DNA from 3 places in the Streptomyces sp. STAM6 genome. Region 3 is predicted to be linked to each of the others. Evidence: riboswitches for the same ligand, from Rfam matches in the RefSeq annotation. Region 3 holds a riboswitch; each other region holds the start of a gene.
What was found. Region 3 has a riboswitch for cyclic di-AMP ahead of ACY34K_RS19300 (transglycosylase family protein). Riboswitches for the same ligand answer to the same signal wherever they lie in the genome.
Positions count from the first base shown of each region.

Region 1 (5,693 bases), on a different contig from region 3:
GAAGACGCCGTCCTCCATGCCCGTCAGGAACACCACGGGGAACTCAAGGCCCTTCGCGGTGTGCAGCGTCATGAGCGTGATGACGCCGGAGCCCTCCTCGTCCTCGTCGGGGATCTGGTCGGAGTCGGCGACCAGGGCGACCTGCTCCAGGAACTCGGCCAGCGTGCCGGCGCCCTCCCCCTCCCCGCGGTCCTGCTCGAACTCCAGGGCGACGGCGGCGAGCTCCTGCAGGTTCTCGATACGGGTCTCGTCCTGCGGGTCGGTGGAGGCCTGCAGTTCCGCGAGGTACCCGGTCCGCTCCAGTACGGCCTCGAGGACGACGGCCGGTCCGGCCCCGGAGTCGGCGATGGTGCGGAGCTCCTCCATGAGGGTGTTGAAGCGCTTGACGGCGTTGGCCGAGCGGGCCGCCATTCCGTATGCCTCGTCGACCCGCTTCAGCGCCTGCGGGAAGGTGATCTTCTCCCGCAGGGCGAGGGCGTCGATCATCGCCTCGGCGCGCTCGCCGATACCGCGCTTGGGCACATTGAGGATGCGGCGCAGCGGGACGTTGTCCTCGGGGTTGGCCAGCACCCGCAGGTAGGCCAGGACGTCTCGGACCTCCTTGCGCTCGTAGAAGCGCACGCCGCCGACGACCTTGTAGGGCAGGCCGACGCGGATGAAGATCTCCTCGAAGACGCGGGACTGGGCGTTGGTGCGGTAGAAGACGGCGACGTCCCCGGCCTTGGCGTCGCCCGCGTCGGTGAGCCGGTCGATCTCGTCGGCGACGAACTGCGCCTCGTCGTGCTCGGTGTCGGCGACATAGCCGGTGATCTGCGCGCCGGCTCCGGCGTTCGTCCACAGGTTCTTGGGGCGGCGGCTCTCGTTGCGCTCGATGACGGCGTTGGCGGCGGAGAGGATCGTCTGCGTGGAACGGTAGTTCTGTTCCAGCAGGATGGTGGTCGCGTCCGGGTAGTCCTCCTCGAACTGGAGGATGTTGCGGATGGTCGCGCCGCGGAAGGCGTAGATGGACTGGTCGGCGTCACCGACGACGCACAGTTCGGCGGGGCCCAGATCCTCGTACCCGCTGCCGACCAGCTCCCGCACGAGCGTGTACTGCGCGTGGTTGGTGTCCTGGTACTCGTCGACGAGGACGTGGCGGAAGCGGCGCCGGTAGTGCTCGGCGACGTCCGGGAACGCCTGGAGCAGATGGACCGTGGTCATGATGATGTCGTCGAAGTCCAGGGCGTTGGCCTCGCGGAGCCGCGCCTGGTACATCCGGTACGCCTCGGCGAGCGTCTTCTCGAAACCGTCGGCGGCCTGGTCGGCGAAGGTCTCCTCGTCGATCAGCTCGTTCTTCAGGTTCGAGATCTTGGCGCTGAAGGACTTCGGCGGGAACTTCTTCGGGTCGAGGTCCAGGTCGCGGCAGACCAGCGACATCAGGCGCTTGGAGTCGGCGGCGTCGTAGATCGAGAAGGAGGAGGTGAAGCCCAGCTTCTTGGACTCGCGGCGCAGGATGCGCACGCACGCGCTGTGGAAGGTCATGACCCACATGGCGTTCGCGCGCGGGCCGACGAGCTGCTCCACGCGCTCCTTCATCTCACCGGCGGCCTTGTTGGTGAAGGTGATCGCCAGTATCTGGCCGGGGTGGACGTGCCGGGTGGCCAGCAGGTGCGCGATGCGGTGGGTCAGGACGCGGGTCTTCCCCGATCCGGCACCGGCCACGATGAGCAGCGGGGAGCCGGTGTGGACGACGGCGGCACGCTGCTGCTCGTTCAGCCCTTCGAGCAGCGCGGCAGCGTCCACGACGGGGCGCGGGGCGCCGTTGCGGTAGTGCGGGTCCCGGGCCGGGGGCACGTCGAAGCGGTCCCCGAAGAGGGCGTGCGGGATCTCCTCCGGGGCCGGGCCGTGGCCCTCGGAGTCCTCGGGCGGCGGTGGGGGCTCCTCGGAGGTGTGGTTCCGCAGGTCCGCCAGGAAGCTGTCGTCAAAGAGGCTGCTCATCGCCTATTGAGTCTAGGCCGCCCCACTGACAGCCGTGGCCGAACGGGATCCGTCACCCACAGGAGTTTCCGGGTGACCCACGGAGAAGGTCACGAAAACGTATCGGGCATATCGAACATCATCCTTCACAGCACCACCACAGGTTGGCTAGCGTGCTCGCCCAAGCGGCCCGTACCCGCATCGGCGAACCACGCCAACCGGGCCGCCCACGCCGAATCCGCGCTTTCCGCAAGAAAGTTCGGAACCGGGGACCCACCATGTACAACCGGGGTGAATCGGTCCGCACCAGCACGGCCGTAGGGCACCTTCCGACCGCCCGAACCCGACAGCTAACCCGGTAGGCGGTCCACGGAAGGAGATGCCGGCCTTGGCGTCGCATCGCAAGCCGCGCAGCCGCACGACCCGCTCCCACTCCCCTGCCGTCGGGGTCACGACGGCCGCGATCGCCGGAGTCAGTCTGCTTTCCACCCAGGGCGCCACCGCGGCGCCCGCGGAACCGCGCCCCAACAGCAAGCCGACCGTCGAGGAGGTCCAGAGAAAGGTCGACGACCTCTACCGGCAGGCCGGCACGGCGACGCAGCAGTACAACACGGCCAAGGAGGCCACCGAGGAGCAGCGGCGCGAGGTCGGCGGCATGCTCGACGACATCGCCAAGCGCACGGACGCCCTGAACGAGTCGCGCCGCGAGCTCGGCGCCTACGCGGCGGCGCAGTACCGCTCGGGCGCGGTGAGCCCGACGGCCGCGCTCATGTTCGCGGACAGCCCGCAGTCGTTCGTCGACCAGACGCAGCTGATGGACCGGCTCACGGACCGGCAGCGCGAGACGGTCACCGAGTTCCAGACACAGCAGGCGGAGGCGGCGAAGAAGCGCGTCGAGGCCTCCAAGAGCCTGGAGGACCTGACCGCCTCCCAGGCCTCGCTGCGGGCGACCAAGCAGACCGTGCAGCGCAAGCTCGGCGAGGCGCGGGCGCTGCTGTCGCAGCTGACGGCGCAGGAGCAGGCCCGGCTCGCCGAGCTGGAGCGCGAGCGCGAGGAGGAGGCCCGCCGCCGGGCCGAGGAGAAGGCGAAGGCCGAGGCGGAGGCCGAGGCGGCACGCGAGCGCCAGGAACAGCAGGAACAGGAGCAGCAGGAGCAGCAGGAGCAGGCCCCGCCGCCCGCGGACGAGACGGCTGCCGCCACCAAGGCCGACAAGGTCCTCGCCTTCGCGGCGGCCCAGATCGGCAAGCCGTACGTGTGGGGCGCGACCGGCCCCAGCTCGTACGACTGCTCGGGACTGACGCAGGCGGCGTGGAAGGCGGCCGGTGTCGACCTGCCGCGCACCACGTGGGACCAGGTGAAGGTCGGCACACGGGTCGCCACCGAGGATCTGCGCCCCGGTGACCTGGTGTTCTTCTACGACGACATCAGCCACGTCGGGATCTACAAGGGCGACGGCATGATGATTCACGCGCCGAAGCCGGGCACCAACGTCCGCGAGGAGTCCATCTACTACATGCCGATCTACGGCAGCGTGCGCCCGGCCTGACCACCGCGCGCACGCGGAGGGGGAAAGCGTGGAGGGGGAAGTGACGACCGGCCGACGGCTCACCGTCCTGTTCGTGCCGGAGAGCGCTTACGGACCGACCAACAACTGCGTCGGGATCGCCGATGTGCTGCGCCGGCGCGGACACCGGGTCGTCTTCGCCGCCGAGGCATCCTGGCGGGGAAAGCTCCGCCCGCTCGGCTTCGAGGAGGATCTCGTCGACCTCGCCCCTCCCGCGGAGGGCGAGCGGGACGCCGGGCAGTTCTGGAAGGACTTCGTCAGGGAGACCGCGCCGGAGTTCCGCAAGCCGACGTTGGAGCAGCTCGGCGGCTGGATCAGGCCGGTGTGGGAGGAGCTGATCGCCGGTGCCCGGTACTGCGAGCCCCAGCTGGAGGCGATCGTCGAGCGGGTCCGGCCGGATGTGATCGTCGAGGACAACGTGGTGGCGTTCCCGGCCCTGCTGACCGCGGGCCGGCCGTTCGTCCGGATCACCTCCTGCAACCCGCTGGAGATCAGGACCCCGGACGTCCCGCCCGCCTTCTCGGGCTATCCGGCCGGCGACCCGGCGGGATGGGCGGACTTCCGGGCGGAGTACGACCGCACGCACCGGGCGCTGTGGGAGGAGTTCAACGCCTGGGTGGTCGGCCGGGGAGCCCCGCCCCTGCCCGACCTGGAGTTCATCCACGAGGCCGGGACGAATCTGTACGTGTTCCCGGAGGCGGTCGACTACCCGCGTGCGCTGCCGTCGTCCTGGCACCGCCTGGATTCCTGCGTCCGGGAGACGGACGAGCCGTTCACGATGCCGCCGACCCTGGCGAGCGGCGACGGCGACAGCGCGCTGGTGTACTTCTCTCTGGGTTCGCTGGGCTCGGCCGACGTGGAGCTGATGCGCCGCGTCATCGGCGTACTGGCGCGCACCCCGCACCGTTACATCGTCTCCAAGGGGCCGCTGCACGAGGAGATCGAGCTGGCCCCGAACATGTGGGGCGCGGAGTTCCTGCCGCAGACGTCGATCCTTCCGCACGTCGATCTGGTGATCACGCACGGCGGCAACAACACCACGACCGAGTCGCTGCACTTCGGCAAGCCGATGATCCTTCTGCCGCTGTTCTGGGACCAGTACGACAACGCGCAGCGCGTGCACGAGCTGGGGCTCGGCGTACGGCTGGACACGTACCGCTTCACGGACGGGGAACTCACCGGGACGCTGGAGCGGTTGCTCGCCGACACGGCGCTGCGCGAGCGGCTGGCCGCCACCGGCGCGGCGATCCGCAGCCGGAACGGGCTGCGGCGGGGGGCGGACCTGATCGAGCGGGCGGCCGGGTAACAGCCGGCCGCCCCGGCCCCGGCGTCCGGCCGAGCCCGGCGGGGCCGCCGGGCGTCAGGCCCCGTCGGCCGCCCCGGCCCGGGCGTCGGGCCGGGGCGGCCGCGTCACGTCCAGAGGGTCGCGATGAAGATGTTGGCGACGGTCAGGGCGCCGACCGCGCCGAACACCGCCTTGTCGACCCGCTCCTCGTCGCGCTTGACGTAGACCAGGCCGAGGATCACGACCAGGACCGCCAGCTTGACGCCGATCTTGAGGTTGTTGACGGTCTGGTCGTCGGCCTGGTTGAGGCCGACCAGGACCACACCGGTGACCAGCATGGTCAGCGCGCCGTGCAGCATCGCGGGGACGAACCGCGCCGTGCCCGCGCCGATGGCCTTCATCTGGGTCAGGAATCCGCCGAGGAGGGCGGCGATGCCGATGATGTGCAGCGCGACGAAGACATTGATGAGTACGTCCATGGGGCGGAGCCTAACGGGGGCCATACCACCGGACGCCGGGCAGGGTTGCCTCAATCGCCGCAACGGTCACAGCTGATCCGGAGCGTGGGATTCCGAACATGCGCTGCCCCTCTCACTCGGGCGTGAAACCTCAATCGCGGCCAATTACGGTCATGCCCCCGCTTCCCCGTGACCCCCGCGCCTAGCGTCCTCCCCCAGGTGGCCGACTCTCCCCACCGCCGTCCCCCGACTCCCCGGACGGCAGTCGGCCACCCCGCCGCCCCCGCCCGGCAGGAAGGGAAGTGACCGCCCTCGTGGCAGCACACCGGAAGCCCAAGCAGCGCCCGCTCGGCGGACCGGCCGGCCGCACCGCCGTCACCCTGGCGCTGGCCGGGGCGGCGACCGCCACCGCCTTCGAAGGCTCCGGGCA
Region 1 is NZ_JBUEFZ010000002.1:226,022-231,714, forward strand. Features, by position in the region: gene pcrA (DNA helicase PcrA) at 1-1,977, opposite strand, end outside; cyclic di-AMP (ydaO/yuaA leader) riboswitch at 2,177-2,337, shown strand; gene ACY34K_RS03490 (C40 family peptidase) at 2,336-3,502, shown strand; gene ACY34K_RS03495 (glycosyltransferase) at 3,543-4,826, shown strand; gene ACY34K_RS03500 (hypothetical protein) at 4,931-5,284, opposite strand; gene ACY34K_RS03505 (C40 family peptidase) at 5,578-5,693, shown strand, end outside.
Region 1: it holds a riboswitch for cyclic di-AMP, as region 3 does, so the genes downstream of both, ACY34K_RS03490 (C40 family peptidase) here and ACY34K_RS19300 (transglycosylase family protein) in region 3, are expected to answer to the same signal.

Region 2 (5,693 bases), on a different contig from region 3:
GCGGGCCTTCACGGAGGCGGTCCGGCGCCTGCTGCCGTCCGTCGCCGAAGCGGACCTGCACCCCGCCCCGGCCGGCGTCCGCGCCCAGGCCGTCCTGCGGGACGGCACGCTGGTCGACGACTTCCTGATCCGCGAGACCACCCGCACGGTGCACGTCCTGAACGCCCCCTCCCCCGCGGCGACGGCATCGCTGCCCATCGGCCGCGAGGTGGCCCGCCGCGTCCTCGCCCACCTGGGCGGCGGCTGACACCCCACCCCCACCCTCATCCCCACTCCCACCCCGACCTACGCGCGGCAGCCCCACGCCGACACGTCGCCCGGCGCCCGGCCCGGCCGCCCCCGCCACCCTGCCCCCCGCCAGCCGGCTGACGCCCCGTGCCCGGCGCCCCGGCAGCCCCCGCCCCCGAGGGGACGGGGCACGGCCGGTCGGGGAGTGGCGGGGCGTCGGTAGAATCGGGGCATTGTGTCTGAGTCCCGTGAAACCGCCTTGCACCGTCGGCCCAAGGGTGAGCCCCGCTTTCCCGAGGGCCCCTCGCCCGATCCCGCCGGGTCGCACTTCGAGCGGCGGATCAGGAGCTTCCAGCCGCGCCGCAGCCGTGTCACGCCCGGGCAGGCCGATGCGTTGCGCCGGCGGTGGGCGGACTGGGGTCTGGACATCGACGGGCAGCGGACGCTCGATCTCGCGGAGATGTTCGGCGGACTGCCCGTCGTGCTGGAGATCGGGTTCGGGATGGGCGAGGCCACCGCGCAGATGGCCGCGGACGACCCGGCGACCGGGATCCTCGCCGTGGACGTCCACACCCCCGGCCAGGGCAATCTCCTCAACCTCGCGGACAAGGCCGGCCTGACCAACGTCCGGGTGGCCAACGGCGACGCGATCATCCTGCTGCGCGAGATGCTCGCGCCCGACGCCCTCGACGGCGTGCGGGTGTACTTCCCCGACCCGTGGCCCAAGAAGCGGCACCACAAGCGGCGGCTGATCCAGCCCGCGTTCCTGGACCTGGTCGCCACCCGCATGAGGCCGGGTGCCGTGCTGCACTGCGCCACCGACTGGGAGCCGTACGCGGAGCAGATGCTGGAGGTGCTGTCCGCGCACCCGCGGTTCGGGAACACGGTGCCCGACGGCGGCTACGCGCCCCGGCCGGCGTTCCGGCCGCTCACCCGGTTCGAGGGCCAGGGCCTGGACAAGGGGCACGTCGTCCACGACCTGCTGTTCCGGCGCGTGTAGCAATCTCGTCGCGGACTGTCAGTCGTCCTCGTTAGGGTCGATGGGTGTCCCAGTCGCCCTCACAGCACCCGCCCCCGCACCACCCGGCCGTCCCGGCGTACGAACCACAGCCGTCGTTCGACGCCGTTCCGGAGCGTGCCCGCTGGCGCTACAAACCGCGCCGCGCCCTCTGGCGCAGCAAGGCGGTGCGTGCCGTCGCGGTGTTCACCGTGCTCGCCCTGTGCGGGCTGGTGATCCTGGCACTGGTCCGGGAGCAGACCGGCACCGAGGGCTTCGTCGTCGGCCTGGGCCTCGCGCTGCTGCCGGTGCCGCTGCTCATGGCGGCGTTCCGCTGGCTGGACCGCGTCGAGCCGGGCCCCTGGAAGAACCTGATGTTCGCGTTCGCGTGGGGCGCCTGCGCCGCCGCGCTCGTCGCGATCATCGCCAACACCTTCGCGACCCGCTGGATAGCGACCGCCACCGCCGACCCGGCGTCCGCGGACACGCTCGGCGCGACCGTGATAGCCCCCGTCGTCGAGGAGAGCGCGAAGGCCGCGGCCGTCCTGCTCATCTTCCTGTTCCGCAGACGGGACTTCACCGGCCTCGTCGACGGAGTCGTCATCGCCGGCTTCACGGCCACCGGTTTCGCCTTCACCGAGAACATCCTGTACCTCGGCAACGCGTTCGGCGAGGACCAGGCGATCGGCACGTCCGGCTTCGCCTCCGTCACGGCCGCGACGTTCTTCGTACGGATCGTGATGTCGCCGTTCGCGCATCCGCTCTTCACCGTGCTGACCGGCATCGGCTTCGGCCTCGCCGCGCTCACCGCGCGGCGCAAGAGGATACGCCGGGTCCTGCTGCCGTTCCTCGGGCTCGCGCTGGCCATGGGCATGCACGCGCTGTGGAACGGCTCGGCGGCCCTCGGCCCGTTGGGGTTCTACGCCGTGTACGGGGTGTTCATGGTGCCCGCGTTCGGGCTGCTGACCTGGCTCGCCGTCTGGACCCGGCAGAAGGAGCTGCGCACCATATCGGGCGAACTGCCGGCGTACGCCGCGGCGGGCTGGCTGTCCCCGGCCGAACCGCTCGCGCTCTCCTCGATGAAGGCGCGCGGGATGGCGCGTGACTACGCGCGGCGTACCTTCGGTCCGGCCGCGGCCCGCGCGGTCGGCGAGTACGAGGCGTTCGCGACCTCACTGGCCTTCTTGCGCCACAGGGCCCACCGCGGCGCGGCGGACCCGGACTTCGTGGCGCGGGAGCAGGAGCTGCTGCACCACCTGTGGCAGCGCAAGGAGATGGCCGCGCCCGCGCTGACGTACGCGGCACAGGCGACCGGCCGGGTGTGGACGCCGCCTCCGTACCTCAACTACGGCGGCTACAACCCCTACCGCTCCTAGGGCGTGTTTCGTCGAAGAGGTTGCCGCCGAGCGCGAGGGGGAAGACGCGAAGGCCGGACGTGCCCCAACGCGGAGTGACGTCAGGGGGCGTCAACGGGTCCCGCTCAGGGGCTGCTCCGCACACGTCTCACGAGCGAACGAAAACCGGCAGCCCTGTCGTCGGGGGGGGTGCCGCCAGGACTGCCGGAGTCTTGCGAAGAACGGTGGTCAGACCGTCAGGCCCTTGCCGCGCAGCCAGGCCAGCGGGTCGATGCCGTCGCCGCCCGGCGTGTGCACCTCGAGGTGCAGGTGCGGGCCGGTCACATTGCCGGTGGCGCCGACGCGGCCGATGGTCTCGCCGGTGGCGACCGTCTGGCCGGCCCCGACCGTCATCGACGACAGGTGGCAGTACCAGACCTCCGTGCCGTCCTCGAGCTCCAGGACGATGCGGTAGCCGTACGAGCCGGACCAGCCGGCCGACTTGACGGTGCCGCCGTGCACGGCCTTGGCCGGGGTGCCCGTGGGCGCGGCGAGGTCCAGGCCGGTGTGGTACCCGGAGGACCACATGGAGCCGGCCTCGCCGTAGGTGGAGGTGATCGTGTACGAGGAGGTGGGGAGGGACCAGGCGGCGGCGAGCTTGGCCAGCCGCTCGGCCTCCGCCTTGGCGGCGGCCTCGGCCTCGGCCTTCTCCTGGGCGGCCTGCTCCGCCGCGGCCTCCTTCTCGGCAGCGGTCTGCTGGGCCTCGGCCTGCTCGGCGGCCTGCTCGGCGGCGGCCTTCTCGGCCGCGGCCTTGGCCTGCGCCTCGGCGTTCGCCTGCTGCTGCTCGGCCTGCTGGAGGATGCGGGCGCGCAGCGCCTCGCCGGCGTCGGCCCCGCCGTCCTGCTCGCCGGAGGTGTCCTGGGTGAGGGTCGCGGCGGTGAGCGGGGTGCTGTCGCCGGCCTCGGGGGTGTCCTCGTCGGAGATCAGGTCGCCGACGCCCGGGAGGGACTCGGCGTCCGGGAGGTGGTCGGTGATGGCGTCGGGGAGGGATATGGAGACCGCCGGCTTGTCCTGCGCGGTGGCCATGCCGCCCGCGCCGACCGCCGCGATGACTCCGACGCCGAGGACGGTGGAGCTACGGGCCAGGCCGCCGCGCTGTTTGGCGACACGGTGCCGGCCGCGGACCGGGCGGACCGTCTCCTCGGTGGGGTTCCACTCCTCGAACTGCGCGTTTGCGCCCGGGGCGTCCGGGATACCCGAAGAACCGAACGAGGTGAAGGGAGCTTCGGGGGCAGGCCTGTTGGACGCCACGGAGGCGCACTCCTTTCCTTCCTTCTCGCCTACCGGGTTAGCTGACGGGTTCGGAGCAGGAAGGTCTCCTACGGGCCGCTTCGGCCCGATTCACCCCAAGGTGGTGGTTCCCCGGTTCCCTTGCGGAATTCGGCGCACGCGCACGGTGCCGTCCTGACGACGGCTGGGACGACCGCGCTGCGTTATCGAACGTTAATAGACGTCGGTACCCGATTCCAAGCTGTTCCCGTTGATCATTAACCAATGGACCGGGGGACTTACCCCACCAGAAGCTGCCAGAATCGGGCGAGTTGACCACGCCGATAAAACATTCACAGGCCCATTAGTCCCTGACTGTGCGTCAAATGTTATGCGGAGGGCTGCTCACCGGTCACGGAGCGTGGCGACGGTGGGCGCTGGACCGCCAGCAGCGCGAGATCGTCCGTGGCCCCGCCGCCCGTGTGCCGCCGTACGTCCTCCACGAGCGCGTCCAGCAACGCCTCGGGCTCCTCGAAGGCCTGCCCCGAGAGCCACCCGCGCGGGTCGTAGAAGTCGCCGTGCGCGTCCCGGGCCTCGGAGAGCCCGTCCGTGTAGAAGAGCAGCGTCGCGCCCGGCGGGTACGACACCTCGTACGCCCGGTCCGGCCAGGCGGCCAGGTCGGCCATGCCCAGCGGGAGCGCGGGCTCGGCCGGCTCCAGCAGGTCCACGGCCCCGTCGGTGCGCAGCATCAGCGGCTCGGGGTGACCCCGGTTGACCACCCGCACCACCGCGTCCCCGCGCGGGATCTCGGCCAGCACCGCGGTGGTGAACCCCTCGACGGCGTCCAGCCCGTCCCGCCGCGTCCCCTCCCGCGCGAGCGCCCGCTCCAGCCGCTGGGCCACCCCCTCCAGCGAGCTCTCGTGCTCGGCCGCCTCCCGGAAGGCCCCGATGACGACCGCCACCGCCTCGACCGCGCCCAGCCCCTTGCCCCGGACGTCCCCGACGACCAGCCGCACGCCGTGGGGGGTGTCCTGCACGGCGAACAGGTCGCCACCGATGAAGGTGTCCGCCTGCGCCGCCTCGTAACGCGCCGCGACGCGCAGGCCGCCGATCCTGGCGGACGGCTGCGGCAGCACCGCCCGCTGCGCGGTCTCGGCGATCACGCGCGCCGAGGCGAGCCGTTCGTCGCCGCGGCGCACCACATGGTTGATGAGCAGGGCCAGCGCCGCCACCGTCGCCAAGGTGACGATCTCGGTGACGGTCGGCGCCTGTCCCAGGGTGCCCATGGAGAGGCGCAGGCCGACGACCCCCACGAGGGGCACGAGCCCGGCCACAAGGGTGGCGGCCAGGGTGAAGAAGGGCGCGGCGACCAGCGGGGCCGCCGCGAACAGGGGCACGGCGGTGTACGGGCTGGGCGTCGCCAGGTCGTACACCACACCGCCGGCGATCAGCAGTCCGGGCAGGACGCGGATGACGGGGTCGACCCCTCTGCGTCGCACTCGCTGCCCCACGACTGGTCTCCTGCCCGCTCCACCCAGGCTGCGGACGGTAATCGCGCGCCACCCGGGCCGGCCGGAGCCGCGCCGCGCGGCGAGGCGCCGTCCGCCGACCGGGCGACACGGGCGGCGGCCGGACCGCCCACCGCGGGCTCCGTGCCCGCCCGCGCCGGGCCCCCGCCCCGGGCCACTCCGGAGCCGGACACGCCGAAGGCCCGGATCTCAAGGATCCGGGCCTTCGGTTTCAGTAGCGGGGACAGGATTTGAACCTGCGACCTCTGGGTTATGAGCCCAGCGAGCTACCGAGCTGCTCCACCCCGCGTCGGTGAACACCACCTTACGCCATCAAGACCAAGATCATTTACATTT
Region 2 is NZ_JBUEFZ010000005.1:343,085-348,777, reverse strand. Features, by position in the region: gene lhgO (L-2-hydroxyglutarate oxidase) at 1-247, shown strand, start outside; gene trmB (tRNA (guanosine(46)-N7)-methyltransferase TrmB) at 464-1,228, shown strand; gene ACY34K_RS10275 (PrsW family intramembrane metalloprotease) at 1,273-2,601, shown strand; gene ACY34K_RS10270 (M23 family metallopeptidase) at 2,809-3,870, opposite strand; cyclic di-AMP (ydaO/yuaA leader) riboswitch at 3,882-4,015, opposite strand; gene ACY34K_RS10265 (PP2C family protein-serine/threonine phosphatase) at 4,218-5,381, opposite strand; tRNA gene ACY34K_RS10260 (tRNA-Met) at 5,573-5,646, opposite strand.
Region 2: it holds a riboswitch for cyclic di-AMP, as region 3 does, so the genes downstream of both, ACY34K_RS10270 (M23 family metallopeptidase) here and ACY34K_RS19300 (transglycosylase family protein) in region 3, are expected to answer to the same signal.

Region 3 (5,693 bases):
AAGCTGATCCACCGGCACCCGCACGTCTTCGGTGAGGAACGCGCCGAGACGCCGGAGGAGGTCAAGGAGCACTGGCTCCGCACGAAGGCCATCGAGAAGCAGCGCGCCTCCGTGACGGACGGCGTTCCCCTGGGCCAGCCGGGCCTCGCCCTCGCCGCGAAGCTCGCCGGCCGGGTCCGCACCGCGGGCCTGGAGGTGCCGCTGCCGTCCGGCGCCGGCGTCGGCTACGAACTGCTGGCCCTCGCGGTCCGCGCGGAGGCCGAGGGCGTCGACCCGGAGGCCGCGCTGCGCGCGGCCGGCCGCGCCTACCGGGACGCGATCCGGGCCGCCGAGGGGCACGGGGCCGGCGGACCCGGCGTTAACGTCGAGGAGTGAACGACCAGCCCGCTCCGAACGTCGCGCCCGAACTCTTCACCTGGGAGTTCGCCACCGACCCGTACCCCGCCTACGCCTGGCTGCGCGAGCACGCCCCCGTGCACCGCACCAAGCTGCCGAGCGGAGTCGAGGCGTGGCTCGTGACCCGGTACGCCGACGCCCGCCAGGCCCTCGCCGACCAGCGGCTCAGCAAGAACCCCGCGCACCACGACGAGCCCGCGCACGCCAAGGGCAAGACCGGCATCCCCGGCGAGCGCAAGGCCGAGCTGATGACGCATCTGCTGAACATCGACCCGCCGGACCACACCCGGCTGCGCAGGCTCGTCTCGAAGGCGTTCACCCCGCGGCGCGTGGCGGAGTTCGCGCCCCGTGTTCAGGAGCTGACGGACCGGCTCATCGACAACTTCGCTACAAAAGGCAGCGCCGATCTCATCCACGAGTTCGCGTTTCCGCTCCCGATCTATGCCATTTGCGACATGCTCGGCGTCCCGCGCGAGGACCAGGACGACTTCCGCGACTGGGCCGGGATGATGATCCGGCACGGCGGCGGACCGCGCGGCGGCGTCGCCCGGTCGGTGAAGAAGATGCGCGGCTACCTCGCGGAGCTCATCCACCGCAAGCGCGAGGAGCCGGGGGACGATCTGATCTCCGGGCTGATCCGGGCGAGCGACCACGGTGAGCACCTCACCGAGAACGAGGCCGCGGCCATGGCGTTCATCCTGCTCTTCGCCGGCTTCGAGACCACCGTCAATCTGATCGGGAACGGGGTGTACGCGCTGCTGCGCAACCCGGACCAGCGGGCGCGGCTGCAGGCGTCGATCGCGGCGGGGGAGCGGGAGTTGCTGGAGACCGGAATCGAGGAACTCCTGCGCTACGACGGGCCGGTGGAGCTCGCGACCTGGCGCTTCGCGACCGAGCCGCTCACCATCGGCGGCGAGCGGATCGCGGCCGGCGACCCGGTGCTCGTCGTGCTCGCCGCGGCCGACCGTGACCCGGCGCGGTTCGACCGTCCGGACACCCTCGATCTGGCGCGGCGGGACAACCAGCACCTCGGGTACGGGCACGGCATCCACTATTGCCTCGGCGCGCCGCTCGCCCGGCTGGAGGGGCAGACCGCCCTGGCTACCCTGCTGACCCGTCTGCCCGATCTGCGACTTGCGGGCGATCCGGCCGATTTGCGGTGGCGTGGTGGGCTCATTATGCGTGGACTGCGCACGCTCCCGGTCGAGTTCGCCCCCTTTGGGGAGTGATGTCAACTGACGCTCCGTCATATCTGTGATCTTCGCGTAATCTCCAGTGCATCGACTTGTGACTGACGTTCGAGAGCCGCTACTTTCACCGTCACCTCAGCAGTCACGCGAAAGGCTCACCGCATGCGCTCCGGGAACGGCCGGCACCGACGACCCCGTCAAGCCCCCGCCATCATCGTCGCGGCAGGGGTGACCGGATCCGCCATCGCCATTCCACTGCTCGGCGCGGGTTCCGCGTCGGCCGTGGACGCCACCACCTGGGACCGGGTCGCCGAGTGCGAGTCCGGCGGCATGTGGAGTGCGGACCTCGACAACGGCTACTACGGCGGCCTGCAGATGTCGCAGGAGACCTGGGAGACGTACGGCGGCCTCGCCTACGCCCCGCGGGCCGACCTCGCGAGCCGGGCCCAGCAGATCGCCGTCGCGGAGAAGGTGCACGCGGCGCAGGGGTCGGCCGCCTGGGAGACCTGCGCCCCCATCGCGGGACTCGTGAGCGAGGACACCCCCGCGCCGGGCGCCACGCCCACCGAGGAGGCCCCCGCCAAGCCGGATCCGGCGAAGCCCACCGACCCGGCCGGGGAGGACAAGCCCGCCGAGACGACCCCGGCGGACCCGCTGGACCCGATCGCGACGCCCGACCCGGCGCCGTCCACCGAGCCGCCCGCCGCTCCGGCCGGCGGCGCCGCCGACGGTACGCCCGGCACCGGCAAGCACCGCGGCGAGCCCGACCCGGCGGAGGCCCCGGAGGGCACCCCGGCGGCCCCCGGCACCTCGGCGACCCCGACCGAGCCGGCCGTTCCCGGCGCCGGCGCCACGGAGACCGGCAATCCGGACAACGGGCGTGAAGCGGGCGAACACCCCTCTCGTGGTGACGGGTCGGCCCGCGCTCCGGAGAGCGTCGAGTCCGGCGAGTACACCGTCCGCCCCGGCGACAGTCTTTCCGCCATCGCGGTCGCGCACGAGCTGCCCGGGGGATGGGCTGCGCTCTACCAGGGCAACAAGGAGACCGTGGGGACCGACCCGGACCTCATTCGCCCCGGTCAGAGCCTGGATCTGACGGCCGGTCAGCCTGCCGGGGAGCCTGCCGCGCAGGAGTGAGTTCGCGGCCGTATGTCCGGTTCTGTGCAAGTGAGACAAGAGTCTCTTTGTCCCAACTGGTGCGTCACGACCGCAAACTCCTGTCGCTTCACTTCTCACCTGCGCAAACACCTGCTCGGAGTCGGTAAGTAAGGGCGGTTCATCCCTGATGTCCGTCTTTGAACTTCGGGCAGGTGTGCGCTTACGGTCAGGACCGCTCGCCACCGCGGGCCCCTACGACCGGTACGCCGAATCCTGCCGCCGGCCGTCGGGAACAGTCGTCGCGTCATGCGCCGAAGGCAGGAGCGGGGGACCCAAGGTTTGTGCCGGGCCCGGCCATTGAGAGATGGCCCGGAGCCGGCTTGGGGTGAAGCCGCGCGCCAGTCGCGCGGCCGGGCAGTCACCGCCCGAACCCGACAGCTCACCTCGTAGGCGTCGGTGAGGAGATGTCCCATGCTGTTCTCCGGCAAGGCCAAGCACCGTCGCCCGTCCAAGGCCGCCCGGTTCGCCGCGTTCGCCGGCATCACCGGTGCCGCCGTCGCCGCCCCCCTGATCGGCGCCACGTCCGCCTCGGCCGCCACGGCCGCCGAGTGGGACAAGGTCGCCCAGTGCGAGTCCGGCGGCGACTGGTCGATCAACACCGGCAACGGTTACTACGGCGGCCTGCAGTTCTCCGCCTCCACCTGGGCCGCGTACGGCGGCACGGCCTACGCCCCCACCGCCGACAAGGCGTCCAAGTCGCAGCAGATCGAGATAGCCGAGAAGGTCCTGGCCGGCCAGGGCAAGGGTGCCTGGCCGAGCTGCGGCGTGGGCCTGTCGAACGCCTCGTACGACGGCGCCGCCGCCCAGCAGGCCCAGCCGAAGCCGCAGGAGCGCAAGGCCGAGCAGCCGACCACGCGCAGCCAGCAGCGCACCGCGCCGAAGGCCGAGTCCAAGACCGTCACCACCCCGACCGGCAAGAAGGTCGAGAAGGGTGACGGCGAGTACAAGGTGAAGGCCGGCGACACCCTCTCCACCATCGCCGAGGAGAAGAACGTCAAGGGCGGCTGGAAGAAGCTCTTCGAGCTGAACAAGGACATCGTCGAGGACGCCGACCTGATCTACCCGGGCCAGCAGCTCCACCTGGGCTGACCCCCGCACACCACCCCGGCCCGGAGTGCCCTTCCCCCGTGCGCTCCGGGTCGGGGTTTCCTCGCGCAAAAGTGCTACCGACCAGTAAGTTTCGTGGCGTTTTGTGCGTAATGCAGACTCGTGAGCCCTTTTTCGTCCCAGGAGGCGGGCGTCGGCTGGTCAGGGACCCCGAGCCGGTTAGGCTCTTGCCGCAAGGCCAAAGAGACCTCGCACTCCACGCGTCACATCCCAGAAGGAGATGCTCGTGCCGTCCATCGACGTCGTCGTAGCCCGGGAAATCCTGGACTCCCGAGGCAACCCCACGGTCGAGGTCGAGGTCGGCCTCGACGACGGCAGCACCGGCCGTGCTGCCGTCCCCTCCGGTGCATCCACCGGTGCGTTCGAGGCCCTCGAGCTCCGCGACGGTGACAAGGACCGCTACCTCGGCAAGGGTGTCGAGAAGGCCGTCCTCGCCGTCATCGAGCAGATCGGCCCGGAGCTCGTCGGCTACGACGCCACCGAGCAGCGGCTGATCGACCAGGCGATGTTCGACCTGGACGCCACCCCGGACAAGTCCTCGCTCGGCGCCAACGCCATCCTCGGCGTCTCCCTCGCCGTCGCGCACGCCGCCTCCGAGGCGTCCGACCTGCCGCTCTTCCGCTACCTGGGCGGCCCGAACGCGCACCTGCTGCCGGTGCCGATGATGAACATCCTGAACGGCGGCTCGCACGCCGACTCCAACGTGGACATCCAGGAGTTCATGATCGCCCCGATCGGGGCGGAGTCCTTCTCCGAGGCCCTGCGCTGGGGCGCCGAGGTCTACCACACCCTGAAGAAGGTCCTGAAGGACAAGGGCCTCTCCACCGGCCTGGGCGACGAGGGCGGCTTCGCCCCGAACCTGGACTCCAACCGCGACGCCCTCGACCTCATCCTCGAGGCCATCAAGCTGGCCGGCTACACGCCCGGCAAGGACATCGCGCTCGCCCTCGACGTCGCCGCCTCCGAGTTCTACAAGGACGGCTCGTACGAGTTCGAGGGCAAGTCCCGCTCGGCCGCCGAGATGACCGAGTACTACGCGGAGCTCGTCGACGCCTACCCGCTGGTCTCCATCGAGGACCCGCTGTTCGAGGACGACTGGGACGGCTGGAAGACCATCACCGAGAAGCTGGGCTCCAAGGTGCAGCTCGTCGGTGACGACCTGTTCGTCACCAACCCGGAGCGCCTCGCCCGCGGCATCGAGGAGGGCGCCGCCAACGCACTGCTCGTCAAGGTCAACCAGATCGGCTCGCTGACCGAGACCCTGGACGCCGTCGAGCTGGCCCAGCGCAACGGCTTCAAGTGCATGATGTCCCACCGCTCCGGCGAGACCGAGGACGTCACCATCGCCGACCTGGCCGTCGCCACCAACTGCGGCCAGATCAAGACCGGCGCCCCGGCCCGCTCCGAGCGCGTCGCCAAGTACAACCAGCTGCTGCGCATCGAGGAGATCCTCGACGACGCCGCGGTGTACGCCGGCCGCAGCGCCTTCCCGCGGTTCCGCTTCGCGGACCAGTAGGCACAGCCGCTTCGCGGACCAGTAGGCACAGCCGCTTCGCGGACCAGTAGGCACAGTCGGTTCGAGGGCTGACCCGGCTCCTCTCCCGCGGCTGGCACCCGCTCCTTACGTACGTCCCCGCACTCGGTCCCGTACCGTGTGCGGGGACGTACGCACGTGCAGAGAAGGGGAGGCGGAGGCGATGGCCCGGGACCGGTTCTCCACCGCGACCAGGCTGCGGCTGCTCGGCGAGCAGACCGCCGCCCGCGTCTACCGCTCCCAGAGCCGGCGGCAGGCCCGTCGCTCGCGGCTCACCGGGCGCGCCGCCTTCCTCGCGCTGGTGGTCT
Region 3 is NZ_JBUEFZ010000015.1:32,050-37,742, reverse strand. Features, by position in the region: gene ACY34K_RS19315 (nucleoside triphosphate pyrophosphohydrolase) at 1-375, shown strand, start outside; gene ACY34K_RS19310 (cytochrome P450 family protein) at 372-1,625, shown strand; gene ACY34K_RS19305 (transglycosylase family protein) at 1,749-2,723, shown strand; cyclic di-AMP (ydaO/yuaA leader) riboswitch at 2,984-3,152, shown strand; gene ACY34K_RS19300 (transglycosylase family protein) at 3,156-3,833, shown strand; gene eno (phosphopyruvate hydratase) at 4,078-5,367, shown strand; gene ACY34K_RS19290 (FtsB family cell division protein) at 5,549-5,693, shown strand, end outside.